One region of the Shewanella sp. M-Br genome, then DNA from elsewhere that is predicted to be linked to it. Evidence: riboswitches for the same ligand, from Rfam matches in the RefSeq annotation. Region 1 holds a riboswitch; the other holds the start of a gene.
What was found. A riboswitch is a leader RNA that binds a small molecule or an ion and turns the genes downstream of it on or off. The one in region 1 is predicted to bind cyclic di-GMP.
Positions count from the first base shown of each region.

Region 2: linked by a shared signal. The riboswitch ahead of AAA952_RS13615 (glycosyl hydrolase family 18 protein) and the one ahead of gbpA (N-acetylglucosamine-binding protein GbpA) in region 1 are both predicted to bind cyclic di-GMP.

Region 1 covers NZ_BJBV01000012.1:16,537-24,668, reverse strand. Annotated here, with positions in the region: gene AAA952_RS11600 (S46 family peptidase) at 1-1,121, opposite strand, end outside; gene AAA952_RS11595 (aromatic amino acid transport family protein) at 1,391-2,566, opposite strand; gene gbpA (N-acetylglucosamine-binding protein GbpA) at 3,130-4,575, opposite strand; cyclic di-GMP riboswitch class I at 4,699-4,797, opposite strand; yybP-ykoY riboswitch at 5,021-5,124, shown strand; gene AAA952_RS11585 (TMEM165/GDT1 family protein) at 5,208-5,762, shown strand; gene norR (nitric oxide reductase transcriptional regulator NorR) at 5,813-7,420, opposite strand; gene norV (anaerobic nitric oxide reductase flavorubredoxin) at 7,647-8,132, shown strand, end outside.
Region 2 covers NZ_BJBV01000015.1:23,730-31,861, forward strand. Annotated here, with positions in the region: gene AAA952_RS13605 (aminopeptidase P family protein) at 1-828, opposite strand, end outside; gene AAA952_RS13610 (ROK family protein) at 1,222-2,007, shown strand; cyclic di-GMP riboswitch class I at 2,357-2,445, shown strand; gene AAA952_RS13615 (glycosyl hydrolase family 18 protein) at 2,559-5,165, shown strand; gene AAA952_RS13620 (FKBP-type peptidyl-prolyl cis-trans isomerase) at 5,271-5,741, opposite strand; gene AAA952_RS13625 (short-chain fatty acid transporter) at 5,992-7,347, shown strand; gene AAA952_RS13630 (HPP family protein) at 7,429-7,908, opposite strand.

The DNA.
Region 1 (8,132 bases):
AAGGCATCTAATTCCGCTAAGGTTTTACCGTATTTCGCTTCACGACTGCTGTCTTTGGCTATCCACGCCGCCAGCTTAGCTTCGAGGGCTTTACGGTCGGCCAACATGGTTGATTTGCCGTAAAACTCGATCATAGAAGTGAAGTTTTTCGCGTAATTTGCAAGGCCAGCAATTTGACTCTCGTACTTAATACGCTCGTCGCTGCCCTCTGGAGCGGTTTCTTTAATGATCTCTATAAAGCGTTCACGCAGCATTTTGCCTTCGGGATAAGCCCACTCAAACTCATTTTGAACTTCAGTGGCTGTGCGATATCTGTTGGTGCGACCTGGGTAGCCTGCCACCATCACAAAATCCCCCTCACTCACGCCTTTAGCCGATACTTTTAAGAAACTTTTTGGCTCATAAGGCACGTTGTCAGCACTAAATTCTGCGGGTTTACCCGCTTTAGATACATAAGCACGGTAGAAAGAAAAATCGCCTGTGTGACGTGGCCACATCCAGTTGTCTACGTCGCCGCCGTATTTACCCACGCTCGCGGCTGGGTTATAGACTAAACGCACATCACGGATTTCCAGTTGTTTAACCAGATAATATTCGAGACCACCGTGAAAGCTATACACTTGGCAACGGTAACCATCTTCTTTTTCACATTCAGCAACTAAGGCTTTTTCTTGGCTTTCAACGCCTTGATAGAAGGCGCTGCCCACTTTACCTTCAAGCCCGTTTTTAACTCGCTCAGTGACATTAGTGACATCTTCAGTCACATAGACACGTGAGCCAGGGGTCGCAGGTAATTCATCGGCGAAGGTCTTAGCTAAAAAACCATCCTGCAGCAGATTTTTCTCAGGAGTGGAGTTGTATTGAATCGCCCCATAGGCACAGTGATGGTTAGTCACGACTAGGCCCTTTGGCGATACAAATGATGCAGTGCAACCGCCGAGGCTTATCACGGCATTCATCGGGAATTCGGTGAGTTTAGAAATCGATTTTGCATCAATTTCAAGGCCTTTTGCTTTCAGCTCATCAGCCATAGCAGGCAGTTGATGGGGCTGCCACATACCTTCGTCAGCCTGTGCGCCAAAACTAGCGGCCACGGCAACTGTGAGTAACCATTTTTTCATTGTGTTAAGTCCGTTTTATGTGAATGAAGCCACGCGCAAGCTGGGCCATTTTCTCGTTTTAATAGCGTTGTTTTAATTTTAAATAACTGTGCTAAAACCCAGCATCACTCGCTTTAAAACCTAAAAAGCAAAAAGTCAGGCCGGGGCCTGACTTTATCACATGCGACACACTCTATAACAGACTCTGAAAAACTCGCTTACAAAGCAAATACATTTAATCAAAGTTACCCAGATGTATTCGCTAAAAAGCCCTCATCTATCGCAATGAATTAGATCCCAACAAATAGTTGGGCACCCACAATCACGGCACCTAACAAGCCTGCAATGACTAATGCAACAGATCCGCCAGACACTTGATAACCACCCAGCTGCGACTGACGTTGACGCAGTGCCATAACAATTGGCAAGAAGATAATCATCACGACCAATGGTACGGCCGCAAATCCCAGTACCGCCACAAAGCCTTCAGGCAAATACAAGGCACACAAAACAGGCGGAATAAAGGTCAGTAACCAAGTTTGAATACGGCCGGCAAACGTTTCTTTGGCGCGAGTTAATTCGGCGATAAAGTCATATAAACTTAAGGTCACACCGAGGAATGAAGTCACTAAGGCTAAGTCAGCGAATAATGAAATACATTTGCTGATCCAAGGCGTATGAGCAATATCCTGCAATGCCGTGACGAGTGAAGGTAGTGAACCTTCAAAACTATTCACCTCATATCCGCCTACTGTGCCTAAAGTCACCAATAACCACAGAACATAACAAGCAAGTGGGATAGTCGAGCCGATTAACAACACTTTACGCAGTGATACCGCATCGCCATCGAGATAACGAACTAAAGTGGCGATACAGACGTGGAAACCAAACGAAGTAAACACCACGGGAATTGCCGCCATCCAATTGCTGGTCATAGACTCGGCAATCGCGCCAGTTGCCATGCTAGCAATACTGACTTCGGGCAATAAAAATAATACCACCACCACGAGCAATAGAATCATTAACGAAAATAGGAAACGTGACACTTTATCGACCCAAGCAACACCTAGCGCCGCAAAGCCACCGAGCACCAGTGTAAATAACAACACTGCGACTTGATTATCGAGCACGATATCGAACATGTTCTTCGCTTTAAGCACTAATAACGAAGAGCCGCCGGTGAGATAAGCCGCGGTCAAGGCAAATAATAAACTCAGGAAAGAAGCACCTTGAATTATTTGACCTTTTTTACCCAGTAACTTACCCGTAATAGCATGCACGTTATCCCCCACGCCAGTGCGTAAGTTAATTTCGAGCATAAGTAATGAGGTATAGGCGGACACGCCCCAAATAACGACGAGTAACACTAAAGCAGGGATAATACCTAAAGCCGCTGTGGCTAAAGGTAACGCTAACATACCTGCGCCAATGGCCGTCCCGGCAACGATGGCGATCGAGCCTAACATTTTTGAATTCACACAATAGTCCTGTTCAATAATTAATTATTATTTTATTTGAGTAAGATTTGAACCGATAAAGCCTTGCGTCTTAAATCGAAATAAGCGACACATCACTTAAAGCATCCAATCAGATCTCGACCTAGCAGATCAATTGGCCCCAATAGCTTTTGAATGTTTCAACCCAGTAGCCATTGAGGCTAACTAAATCGATTATTGAAAAATGGCATGACTTTCAATTGTGATAGCCCAAATGAATGTACCGATATAAGCATCGATTAAATAGATAGTTTGGGACATTAACAGAGCCAAACCCAGTGGGCAAGCCAGTTGTGAACAAAGAAGGGTAGCAAACGATACGGTAACAACTTAATAGCGCTGTGATAAACGAAAATATACAAGCCAACAAAATCGCTACCTTTGTTGAGAATATATCGGATGCAGCATTGAGCTTAAACCGAGGTAAAGCGCATCTTTCACCATCGAGAGCATGCAAAATATGGGCTTAAACACACGGATATGTTTAAGCCCAATGACACCTTTTTGAAGCTAGGTTAGCTCAAAAAGTTAATTTACAGCTCAGTCCACGCCATAGCCCAAGAAGCGCCAACACCTGGCTCAAATCCTGTGGCAGAAGCCGACCACTGCACGCAATAGCCGCTATAAGGGAATGGCTTACATTGATACACTTTGCCATTTTTAGGCTGTAACACTGTAGTACCTGCAACGTAACCTTTCACGCCTGCTGGGAATACAAAATCAGCTTCTGGTGCAGGAGCTTGATCCTTTAAGAAGAGATCAAAGTTCTGCTGAATAACATCACCTTGTTTAGGCTCAGCTTTTACCTGCAAATGATAATGCCCAGCTTTAGGCTCAACGACGTCTAACACTAAGCTAGCACTGGTATTGTTAACAGTTTGGCTCACAAAACCTGCCGCTGTGCCATCATGGCTAAACAAATACGCTGACACTAGCATCTCGGCGTTACTGGTCACATCAAAGCTGACCTTCGCCGCACCATCGATAATTTGATAATCGTCGGCAAGTGAAGTGACTTCTAAGCTGTTGCCCGGAGCAGGAGCTAAATCAAATCCCACTTCGACACGCTCAATACCTGAGTTTTTCGCTGTAAAAATGTCGTTTTTGCCATACACAGGCTCAATCACACCCGATGCATTTTTTTGTCCCGCTTTTAACTGGGACTGCTGGGCGTTAATCGCGCTCGCTAATAGGAAAGGCCAATTTTGTTTATCACCTTGAGTCGCATCGCTAATGGTAATGACTGTTTGCTTAGCCGCTTGCTCACCATTGGCGTCAAACACCCGGGTCATCACTTTATCGCCTGCTTTTAGATCGAGTGACGGATTGATATCCCCCACATCTTGCCATTCACTCGGCACAACAGGACCCGAGCCCAAGTTCACATCGATAGCATTATAGAAACTATTCGTCGTATCTCCCACTTCCCACACGGCCAAGATCACTTGATAACCACTGCGACCTTCTGGCACGTAGCAGTCATGGGTCACTAACTTAGGCGGCTGTTCCATACCACCATCAACTACGCAAAAGGGTGCTAAGTCAAAGCTCGCTCGGCTCAAAGCTTGGTTTGGGTTCCAATCTTGGCGAGTTAAATAGTAACGCCAATTACGGGTGACATGATTTGCTGTGAACTGCCAACTGAACTTATTCCAGCCCGCTTTAATATCCGTCTTTGCCCAACGGCTCGGACTTTGTTCATCCAAAGGTGAAAAAGCACCATTGCCAGCGCTCGCCAGTTTGCCATCAGCAGGACCTGATTCAGGAAAACCCGATGGCCCCTCAACACTTTGCGGCTCCCATTGCACCGCGCCACAATTGGCATTTTTACCTGTTTTACAGGCATATGAACGCGATTCAGGTGCCACAACATAACCGTGCGCCTGCGCAGAGATACTCACAAACGCATTCGTCGCCATTACTGCCGCGGCCAATAAACTCAATTTAGAAATAGGGGAAAAAACAGTAGGATTTGCCACTTTAATGCACTCCATTGATTGCCTATCATCCTAAACATAATGATAGGCTTAGATATAAAAGTGGTATTTGGGCAAACAACAGCATTAAACAGCAGTCGTTTATCTTTCACAGAAATCGAATTCTGCGGCAACTCCGCTTCTTAGTTCACTAAAAAATCCATTTACAACCTTAGACCGGAAGCTTTGCGTCCTAACTTTTCAATTAGTTTGCCAAATACAGTCGTTATCATTGAGTCACTACGAGTTAACAGTATGTAACTAAGTAGAAATGACTTGGCTAAATTAGCAACAAAAGACAACGTTGTCAAAAAATAATTCATTTATATTCATTGAGTTACAGAATGTGGATCGGTATTTTTCTGACACCTGTCAAACATTTATCAGCACCTACTGTTATAAACTCGTGCTTGAAACTAAATCTTACCTAGGTATAATGCCCACCTCGCTTCGGGGGAGTAGCTAACTGGATTTCGAGCCATCGTCATTTAGGGTGAACATCAACATACTTGGCAACATGCCATGGTGTTCACAGCAAATCATAGATTTGCCCAGCAAGACCTGAGCACAATGACCGCACCTAGGGGTGGACGGTTTATTGTGCTTATGTCATAACCACCCCTAAAGGATCACACTTGGAAGCCCTACTTGCCTCAACCTTTACGGTTGCTATCGCCGAAATTGGTGATAAAACTCAATTGCTTGCACTAATCCTCGCCGCAAGATTTAAAAATAAAACCGCCATTATTTTAGGTATTTTGCTGTCGACATTATTTAACCATTTTGCCGCAGCTTGGATTGGCCAATGGGCGATTAACTGGGTAAGCCCTGATCTTGCACGTTATTTAGTGGCTGCGTCCTTCTTCGCGATCGCTCTTTGGGTGTTAATCCCCGATAAAGTCGATGCAGAAGAGAGCCATTTCTATAAAATGGGCCCCTTTCTCGCCACCTTTATCCTGTTTTTTATCGCCGAAATGGGGGATAAAACGCAAATAGCAACTGTGGTATTAGCCGCAAAATACGATTCATTAACTATGGTGGTTGCTGGCACAACCTTAGGCATGCTGCTTGCTAACGTACCCGTAGTAATCGCAGGCCACTTCAGCGCCGAAAAATTGCCTATGTTGTGGATACACCGTGGCTGCGCCGTATTGTTCGCACTACTGGGTGTCGCGACCCTGTTCTTCTAAGAATCGAGGCAGGGGTTTTGCTGCAGAATAAAATTTCTTCACGCAATATTTTATTCTTTTAAACCTAACCGTTTTGCAAGTCGGTGCAAATTACCTGTATCGATTTGCAATATTCTTGCACACGCAGCCCAATTTTGTTGATTCGCGGCTAAAACTTGGCGAATAAGTTGACGCTGATATCTCTCAGTCGCAGCCTTAAGCCCCAGCATAACACTGGAATTATCTTGCGATTGTCCCTCACGACAGGCCGACTCAGACCTAAATGCTAATTCACTGGCTGGCGTTGCGGCATCTGATGGTCTATCTTCGTCGACTGTTCTGTGTGCTTGATTCATCAAAGAATCGAGCTGAAAATGTTTATCACTTAAGCTGATATAAGCCGTTTTTAGCTCGGCTTTCGCCAACACCGCAGCCCTGTGTATCGCATGCTCTAGCTCACGCACATTACCCGGCCATGTGTATTGCTCTAATAACTGCTGCGCTGCGGGTGTGATATTGATATGGGTGAGTCCTAACTTCGCTTTACAACGTTCAAGAAAAAAACCTGTCAGCATGACAATATCTTGCCCACGCTCTCTTAATGGTGCTACGTGGATAGGAAATACGCTCAACCTATGGTAAAGGTCGAAACGAAAACGCCCTTCCGTTGCCTCTTGGTGCAAAATTCGATTAGTGGCGGCAATAATCCGAGTATTCACTTTTAGGCTCTTATCACTGCCCACTCGCTGTAATTCACCGTATTGTAAAACCCTCAATAACTTAGCTTGCAGCCCCAAAGGAAGCTCCCCGATTTCATCTAAAAACAAGGTCCCCTTGTCTGCGAGTTCAAACTTGCCTTGCCTATGACTGATTGCCCCCGTAAATGCCCCTTTTACATGCCCAAATAACTCGCTTTCGGCGACGGACTCAGGCAGTGCAGCGCAGTTCAAATAGATAAGTGATTTATCGGCTCTGGTCGATTGATTATGTATCGCCGCGGCCACTAACTCCTTACCCACGCCAGTTTCGCCGGTAATTAATACCGATAAATCAGTGCCTGCCACGGCACTTATCTGCTGCTTTAGCGATTGGATCTGTGTGGATTGCCCTATGATCTCCTGCTGACTAGCAGGACGATTGAGCACCTCAGTGCCATTGGAAACTTCAACAACTTGGGATTCTAGCTGTTGCATCAATAACGCAGTATTAAGACTGGCTGCGGCCAGTGCGCTGATCACACGCAACTCGCTGTCACTAAAACCATCAAACTGATGAGGGTTGAAACCATCAATGGTGAGCGCCCCAATTAAGCGATCGTTCGCGATTAGTGGTAAACCAATGCAAGCATGTACATGTAAGTTCGCACTATGATGTGGAATTAAACCATCATACGGATCGGGAAGTTCACTGTCGGCTGGGAAACGAACCACATCGCCAGCACGGGCGATAGCCTCTAATCTCGGATGTTCACTAATTTGAAAGCGCCGCCCTAACACTTCGGCAAAGAGCCCATCTATCGCCAAGGGGACAAATTGCTGCTCCCGAAATGCCAATAATGCCGCAGCATCACAATTGACACGCCGCCTGACCACTGCCAACAAACGCTCAAATCTGTCTTGCGTCGACACGCCGACAGTTAAATCTAAGGCTAACTGAGTTAAATCAGCATGGGCACTCATAGCACATCCACAGTCAAATAAAGTCATATTGACAACAGTGTAATGTCAAATTGACAAATATCAAATTGTCATTATGACACCAGCAAGTAATTTTAAATGTTGAAATACGTTAATATAAATAAAAATCAATACCTTAGAATATTGGCATAGTGAGTGCAATAAGAGATTTAACTAAATAAGCAAGATTTACGTAGCGTATTCATTATTAATTATCACAGGTGTATTTATGACTATTCATGTAAAAAACAATATCCACTGGGTGGGTCAACGCGATTGGGAAGTGCAAGATTTTCATGGTACTGAGTACAAGATAACTAAAGGCACAAGCTACAATAGCTACCTTATCCGTGAAGAAAAAACCGTGTTAATTGATACAGTTGATCATCGGTTTAGCCAGCAATTCTTACAAAATCTTGAAGCTGAAATTAATTTAACCGACATAGACTATATTGTGATGAACCATGCAGAGGAAGACCACTCAGGCGCCCTGACTGCATTAATGGCCAAAATTCCTAACACTCCAATTTACTGCAGTGAAAATGCGGTCGACTCCATTGTAGGACATCACCACCACCCAGAATGGAATTTCATTACCGTAAAGACAGGGGATAGTTTAGCGATAGGCAATGGTAAGCAACTGATATTTATCGAAGCACCTATGTTGCATTGGCCAGATAGCATGATGACATACCTCACCGAAGATGCGGTTTTA
Region 2 (8,132 bases), on a different contig from region 1:
AGCGTTTGCAGAATTCGGATCGGCCAGTAGTTTTACATCCTGCATGCTGGCGAGTGTATCGGCAAGAGATGCCTCGCCCTTAAAGCTTACGCCAGCGCCAACATGCTCCTCAATGCCCTCTGGGAGTTTGCTTAAATCGGTGAAAAGCTGCATATCGCCATTGGCGTGGACCAGAGCACTGCCGAGTACAACGGGTAGTCGCGGTACATCATTGCCGCGAATGTTGAGTAGCCAGCAGAAAGAATCTAAGGCGGCGATTAAGGCAACATCACCACCGGCTTTTTTTACTAAGGCACCAATTTCAATGCGTTTTTGCAGGCTGGTTTTACCAGCACTCTCGTTGCTAAACAAAGTGATAGGCGCGTTCGACTGTGCTGGCCGATTCTGCCAATGCAAATCGATAGGGTTTTGTTCAACTGCAACTAATTCGATTTGGGATTTATTTAAGGTTGCTTTGGCATTTTCATACCAAGCTAAGGTGTGTAAGCGCGCATCGAAACCAACGCGAGATCCTGCTGGTAGCGTGTCACATAACCACTCAATTTGTGGTGTATCGGTTAGGCTTTCATAACTGAAAAGTGTGGCATCGACTTGCAAACGAACTTGAACCGTATAGCGGCCATCGGTAAATATTGCGGCTTTATCTTTCAATACGATAGCCATACCCGCCGAACCGGTAAAGTTGGTTGCCCAGTACAAACGTTCGTTATGTGCTGGCACATATTCGCCCAGATATTCGTCGGCACGGGGAATAATAAAAGCATCGAGATTAGCAGATGTTAATTCGTTACGAATAGCACCGAGACGGTTAGCGATTGATTGTGACATATGGGCTCCAATAGAGACTGGCATGCTATGCGAGTCGGTAGGCGAAGATCGCCTAAGGATGAATAGGTTTATGTTGATTTGAGTTTTAACCGGCTCGGATTATCGCAAGTCTAGCGCGCTAGATGCAAGGGTAGCGAATAAAGGATTTTGTATACAATCGTGAATTTGTGCAGGTAAGACGCTTGAGGTTATGGGGTTTGTTGTTAATTTATTTATGTGATTTTGAGCATGAAAAGTGAATTAAATAAAAGGTTGGTCATGTTTTAATTAGGACTTGTTCCTTAAAAATTAGCAACTTAAGTTTTATTCAATCGCTAACATTTGGACCCTATGCTAACATTTGCCATCTCTACTCGGGGTCAGAGTGGGGCACATGTATCAGTGGAGTAAGCGATGCAAATACTAACAATAGATGTGGGCGGTACCAAAGCCCTGTTCGAACTTCAGCTCGCGGGACATACAGAACAATATAAAATCCCCACAGGTGAAGGTTTTAAAATTGAAGAGTTAAATAATCAAATCGCGGCTTTTGAACGTGATTATGATTTACAGCATTACCAACTAGCGATTGCCGTACCTGGACTGGTACAAAATAATCGTTTGGTTTCTTGTAAATCTTTACCTGGACTCAATGGATTGAGCTTTGATACAGTCAAAACCCAGGGTGAGCTTAAGTTTATCTGCAACGATATCGATGCGGGTATGCAAGCGACTTGTGATGCCAAATATGCCTGTGAGTTATTGGTCATGTGCGGCACTGGGATCGGTATGTCTATTGCTTTTAATGGACAAGTCTTTACGGGAGCGACGGGCGTGGCGGGGGAGTTGGGGCCTTGTCGCGTGATGACAGAATCTGGCGAGTTTAGTTTAGAGCAACTGGCCAGTGGCGATTCAGTGCGCAGCCGTAAAATCTCCACTCAGGATGATTTATATCGCGCGGGCAGTTATCTCGGCATGGGATTAGCGTGGGCGGTTAATTTATTTAATCCCAATCGAATTTGGCTCGCTGGCGGTATGATGAATAGCGCTCCTTACTACAAAGGCTGTCTCGAAAGCTTAAAGCAAATGGCATTGAGCGCGCCCTTAGCTGAGATGAAAATCAATCGTGTCGATGATATGGAAACCTTGGTTTGCCGCGGTTTATCTGTGATGCTCGCAAGGGACTACCCCCGCGCATAAGAATAATAAATGCCCCGCGCATAAGGATCATAATGTTGCTCAACAATGGTTTGCGCCATGAATGTTTAGTGATTGAGTTTTAGCTGCATAAGCGACGTAAATTGTGAAATATAAAGCAGGACTTGTGATGTCTTTGGCATATCGAGTCCTGTTTTTTTATTCTTAAAGTATTCAGATGATCCTCATTACCCAAAGTAAATATTAGCGATAGTTTAATTTGCATAATTCCTTTCTTATCAGATGCCTAGTTCTATTTACGATTTTAGCCAATAACACAGTTGATAATATTTTGTTGCAATTTTATTGCGCTTACGCTTATGCTGATATTTGCAATGACAACGTTGTCATTGTGTGTAAAAGGCAAACCAGTTGAAAAACTGGGACGCAAAGCCTCCGGTCTAAGGGTTCGTCTGTACCTATGATAGCGGGGATACCACAGGTTTTTCTTCGTGCAGTTGTCAGTCGTTTTGCATGGTTTTAAGAGAGTGCTGTTTCCTGTCTACGCTTTGTTTGCCTTATTGATTCATATAAAAATTCAATAGGGATATCTCATGTTCAAGACTCAAATTTCAACATCAGCCTTGCTAGTGGCATCAGCGCTGGCATCTACCATCAGTGCCAGCGTTTTTGCAGCGGCGCCCGGTAAACCGACTTTAGGTTGGGGCGAAACTAAGTTCGCTATTATTGAAGTGAATCAAGCGGCTACCGCTTACAATCAATTAGTTACGGTGAAAGATGCCGCCGATGTCTCCGTCAGTTGGAACCTTTGGAGTGGCGATGTGGGCAATAAAGCTCAAGTGTTGCTCAACGGCAATGTAGTTTGGGAAGGCCCATCTGGCGCGTCGGGAACCGCTAACTTTAAGGTGAACAAGGGCGGCCGTTATCAGATGCAAGTACAACTGTGTAACAGCGATGGCTGTACGGCGAGTGATGCTAAACAAATCCTCGTGGCTGATACCGACGGCAGCCATTTAGTGCCACTCAATGCTCCCCTAAAAGAAAACAACCGTCCCTATGCTAATAAATCAGGCAAAGTGGTGGGAGGTTACTTTGTCGAATGGGGCGTATACGGTCGTAAATTCCCGGTCGATAAGATACCTGCGCAAAACTTAACCCATATTTTATATGGCTTTACCCCAATTTGTGGTGGTGATGGCATCAATGATAGCTTGAAAGAAATCGAAGGCAGTTTCGAAGCGTTGCAACGTGCCTGTAGTGGTCGTGGTGATTTTAAAGTTGCGATTCACGATCCTTGGGCGGCGATTCAAATACCGCAGGCGGGAGTGAGTGAGCATTCAGATCCTTACAAAGGTAACTTTGGTCAATTGATGGCACTTAAGCAAGCACATCCAGATTTGAAGATTTTACCTTCGGTCGGTGGTTGGACCCTCTCGGATCCCTTCTTTTTCTTCGGTGATAAAACCAAGCGCGATATCTTTGTCGCTTCGGTGAAAGAGTTTCTACAGACATGGAAATTCTTCGATGGCGTTGATATCGACTGGGAATTTCCAGGGGGGAATGGCGCTAACCCAAATTTAGGTAATGCCAATGACGGTGAAACCTATGTGACTCTGATGCGTGAACTGCGGGCGATGCTTGATGAACTAAGCGCCGAAACGGGTCGTACCTATGAGCTGACCTCAGCGATTAGCGCTGGTGACGATAAAATTCAAAAAGTCGATTATCAGGCTGCTCAGCAGTACATGGATTACATCTTCTTGATGAGTTACGACTTTAATGGTGGTTGGACTAATACTGAACTCGGCCATCAAACCAATCTGTATGAAGCGAGTTGGGATCCCAATACCCGTTACACCACAGCTAATGGCGTTAATGCGCTGTTAGGCCAAGGCGTGACCCCGGGGAAAATTGTGGTCGGTGCCGCTATGTACGGCCGCGGCTGGACAGGTGTGAATGGCTACAGTGGTAATAATCCTTTTACAGGGACGGCAACGGGCAAAGTGAAAGGTACTTGGGAAGCTGGTGTGGTGGATTATCGTCAGATAGCGAATGACTATATGGGAAGTGGTTGGACTTACAGTTACGACGAAACAGCTGAGGCGCCATCTTTGTTCAAGGTATCTACTGGCGATTTAATCACTTTCGATGATGCTCGTTCAGTTAAAGCCAAGGGGCAATATGTGCTTTCTAATCAACTTGGTGGGCTTTTTGCGTGGGAACTTGATGCCGATAATGGTGACATTCTGAATGCCATGCACGAAGGTTTAGGCCATGGCGAAGGAACTACACCACCGGTGAATAAAGCGCCAATTGCCAATGCGGGCGCGGATGTGAATGTCACAGGTCCCGCCGATGTGGTGCTCAATGGTAGCGGTTCGCGTGATCCTGAAAATGAGGCGCTAACGTATCTTTGGACTCAAGTGTCTGGCCCAACGATTGCCATCACAAACGCCGATATGGCGAATGCGGCGATTCAATTGGCTGCAACGCAAACTGATGTTGCCTATAGTTTTAGTCTCAAAGTGACTGATCCAGAAGGGCTATCTGCCACAGATTCAGTGACAGTGACTAACAAGGCAGATACTCCGAACCAAGCACCAGTGGTGAGTGTGGCAGCCACTGCAACAGTGGAGGCGGGTAAAACTGTCAGCATAGTGGCGAGTGCCTCTGATGCCGACGGTGATGCCTTAACCTACGCTTGGACTGTGCCCGCTGGCGTGTCGGCAACCGGACAAAATAGTGCCACCTTAGTGGTCACTGGGCCTAATGTCACCGAAGCGACCAGCTATGGTTTGAGCGTGCTGGTTTCCGATGGCGCCTTAGATGCGAGCGCATCGACGAATCTGACCGTGACGCCAAAAGTGATCGGTGGTGGTTGTGATGCAACCGATCCTAATGCCGGTAACTATCCTGCTTGGCAAACCAGTGTGGTGTACAACACGGGCGATACTGTGAGCCACAGTCAGTTGGTATGGAAAGCCAAGTACTGGACGCAGGGCAATACGCCATCTCGCACCGCTGATCAATGGCAGCTACTTAGCCAAGTTGCTCTCGGTTGGGATGCGGGTGTCGCCTATACTGGCGGGCAAACCACCAGCTATAACGGCCGTCAATGGAAGGCGAGTTACTGGACTAAAGGGGATGTACCGGGCGTTGCGGCGGTATGGGTTGATATTGGTGCTGCAAGCTGTCCTTAATTATTCAACATACTAATATTATTTGAGTTATAGAGATAAAAAGCCCTGCGATAACGCAGGGCTTTTTATTCAGCAATTGATCTTACTGGCTAATTGGAGACTGATTTAATCAATCTTAAGCAGTTCCACATCAAAAATCAGCACTGATCCACCGCCAATTTTGCCCGTGCTGCGATTGCCGTAGGCGAGTTCACTTGGGATAAAGAAACGCACTTTATCGCCAACGACCATAAGTTGCACGCCCTCGGTCCAACCTTTAATTACGCGGTTAAGCGGAAATGCGATGGGCTCACCGCGATCAACCGAACTATCGAACACAGTCCCGTCGATCAAAGTGCCATGATAATGCACTGTCACAGTATCGCTGGCTTTAGGGTGAACAGTGCCATCGCCTTGAGTTAACACTTGATATTGCAAACCCGAAGCTGTGGTGATAACACCTTCTTTAGTTTTGTTTTGCGCTAAAAATTCATTGCCTAAACGGATATTCTCTTGGGCGGCTTTTTGGCCGTTCATCGAGGTAAAGAAGTAAAAAATCACCCCAGCAATCACCACAACGGCAAGTAACATTTTCATATAAAGAGCACCTTAGTTAATTTTTGCCATATTATCAGTTTTTTAGCTTGAGATGCTATCGGCACTCGCGTGTGCGTTGAGCTGGATATCTGGTGCTACCAGTTCAAACCGTTAAAAACTCCCTCAAGACTTTATCCTGCTTTAGAGATCGCTTAATCTGTGGGCTTAAGACTCAATAAAAATTCAATAAAAACAAATAAGAACTAGGGCGTGTTGACGTTTTAGTTCAGATAATAAACAAGGAAAGTCTATGTTAAACAAAGCGGCAAAACCTTTGGTCAAACTCGTCGACCGATATCTACCCGATCCCTATATTTTCGTGCTTTTACTTACCTTAGTCGTATTAATTGCTGCTGTGGTCGCCGAACATAAAACCCCGCTGGAAGTCATCAATTATTGGGGCGATGGCTTTTGGACGCTGTTAAGTTTTTCGATGCAGATGCTGTTAGTGCTGGTTGCAGGATTTATGTTGGCAAGCTCGCCGCCGATTAAAAAGCTGCTCGATGCCATTGCTGGATTGGCTAAGTCGGCACCACAAGCCATTATTTTAGTGACTTTGGTGTCACTGGCCGCCAGTTGGATTAACTGGGGTTTTGGGCTAGTGGTGGGCGCGTTATTTGCTAAAGCCTTAGCTCGCAAAGTAAAAGTGGATTATCGGCTGCTGGTCGCCAGCGCCTATTCCGGCTTTGTGGTTTGGCATGGTGGGCTTGCGGGTTCGATCCCATTAACCATAGCGACGGTGGGGCATTTCTCTGAATCGCAAATTGGCATTATCCCCACCAGTGACACCATTTTCGCGAGTTATAATTTATTGTTAGTGGCAATTCTGTTTGTGGTCATGCCCTTAGTGAATCGCTTTATGTTGCCAGAAGAAAAAGACAGTGTTTATGTTGACCCAAGCGCCCTTGATGGCAAAGACGCTGAACTTGATTCTTCGGCCTTAGAGCTTAACTCTGCAAATATGAGCGAGCGTCAGCCTGAAAGCCGTCCTGCGGATAAGTTAGAAAATAGCCGTTTACTCGGCTGGAGCGTCGGTGGCGCTGGGCTTGTATACTTAGGTTATTACTTTTGGGTGCAGGGCGGCAGCTTAAACCTCAATTTAGTGAACTTCTTATTCCTGTTCCTCGCCATCCTTTTACATCAAACACCACGCAGTTTATTAACCAGCTTGAATGAGGCCATTAAGGGCGGCGCAGGGATTGTTATCCAATTTCCCTTTTATGCGGGCATTATGGCTGTGATGGTGCAATCGGGTTTAGCCCAAAGTATTTCGGAAGGTTTTGTGGCCATCGCTAGCGCCGAGAGCCTGCCATTTTGGAGCTTTATCAGTGCAGGAATTGTGAATATTTTTGTGCCATCGGGAGGTGGCCAATGGGCGGTGCAGGCACCGATTATGTTACCCGCCGCACAGGCTTTAGGTGCTGATGTCGCTCGGGTCGCAATGGCCGTTGCTTGGGGAGATGCGTGGACTAACTTGATTCAACCTTTCTGGGCACTGCCCGTGCTGGCGATTGCAGGCTTAAAAGCGCGGGATATTATGGGCTTTTGTTTAATGCAATTGATGATCACTGGCGTGATTATCAGTATCGCGTTGAGTTGGTTCTAAAGGCAAAGTGACAGCCAATTTTGTATTTTAGAGAAAGTGTAGGGCAATTTAAAATTGCCCTTTTTTATTGGCGATGAATGATTAAAACCACTTTTGTGGGTATTGCCGGCGACAAACTAAGTTGTGATACAGCCAACCAAAAGCCAGAATGAGCGCAACACCACTGGCGACGGGCATATACAGAAAATCCCAGTGCTGCGCCGTGAGCATAACGACCAGAGGATTCGCTCCCGCGGGTGGATGCACAGTATGGGTTAGCATCATCACCGCTATGCCTAATCCGACCGCAAGCCCTAAGGCTAGCGGGGAGACTCCTAAAGTATTTAGAATGATCAGTCCAACCAAACTCGTGAGTAAGTGGCCGCAGAGAATGTTTCTCGGTTGAGCGAGTGGACTTTCTGGCAAGGCAAACAACAACACCATAGTGGCACCAAAGGGGGCCATCAACCAAATGGTTTGCGGTGTTAGCTGTTCAAGCGTCGCTAAACTACTGATACACAACGTGGCTCCACACCCTGCGAGCAAGGCCATCTTTAGATTCTGTGGATTGATTCTTTGCATCTTCTCTCCTATTAATGGCTTGTGTTAAGCCCTTATTTTGATAATGAATTGTGGACTTGAATGCTCAGAAAACCATCGCTGCTAACATGCTGTGGTGTTCCGTGTTCATTCTTGATTTCACTATTAACTTAATCTAGTTACCGAAGTAGACAGATTTGTCTACCTATGTGAATGTTCTCATGGGTAGACTGACTTGTCTACTCGTGAGAAGATAGTACTCATAT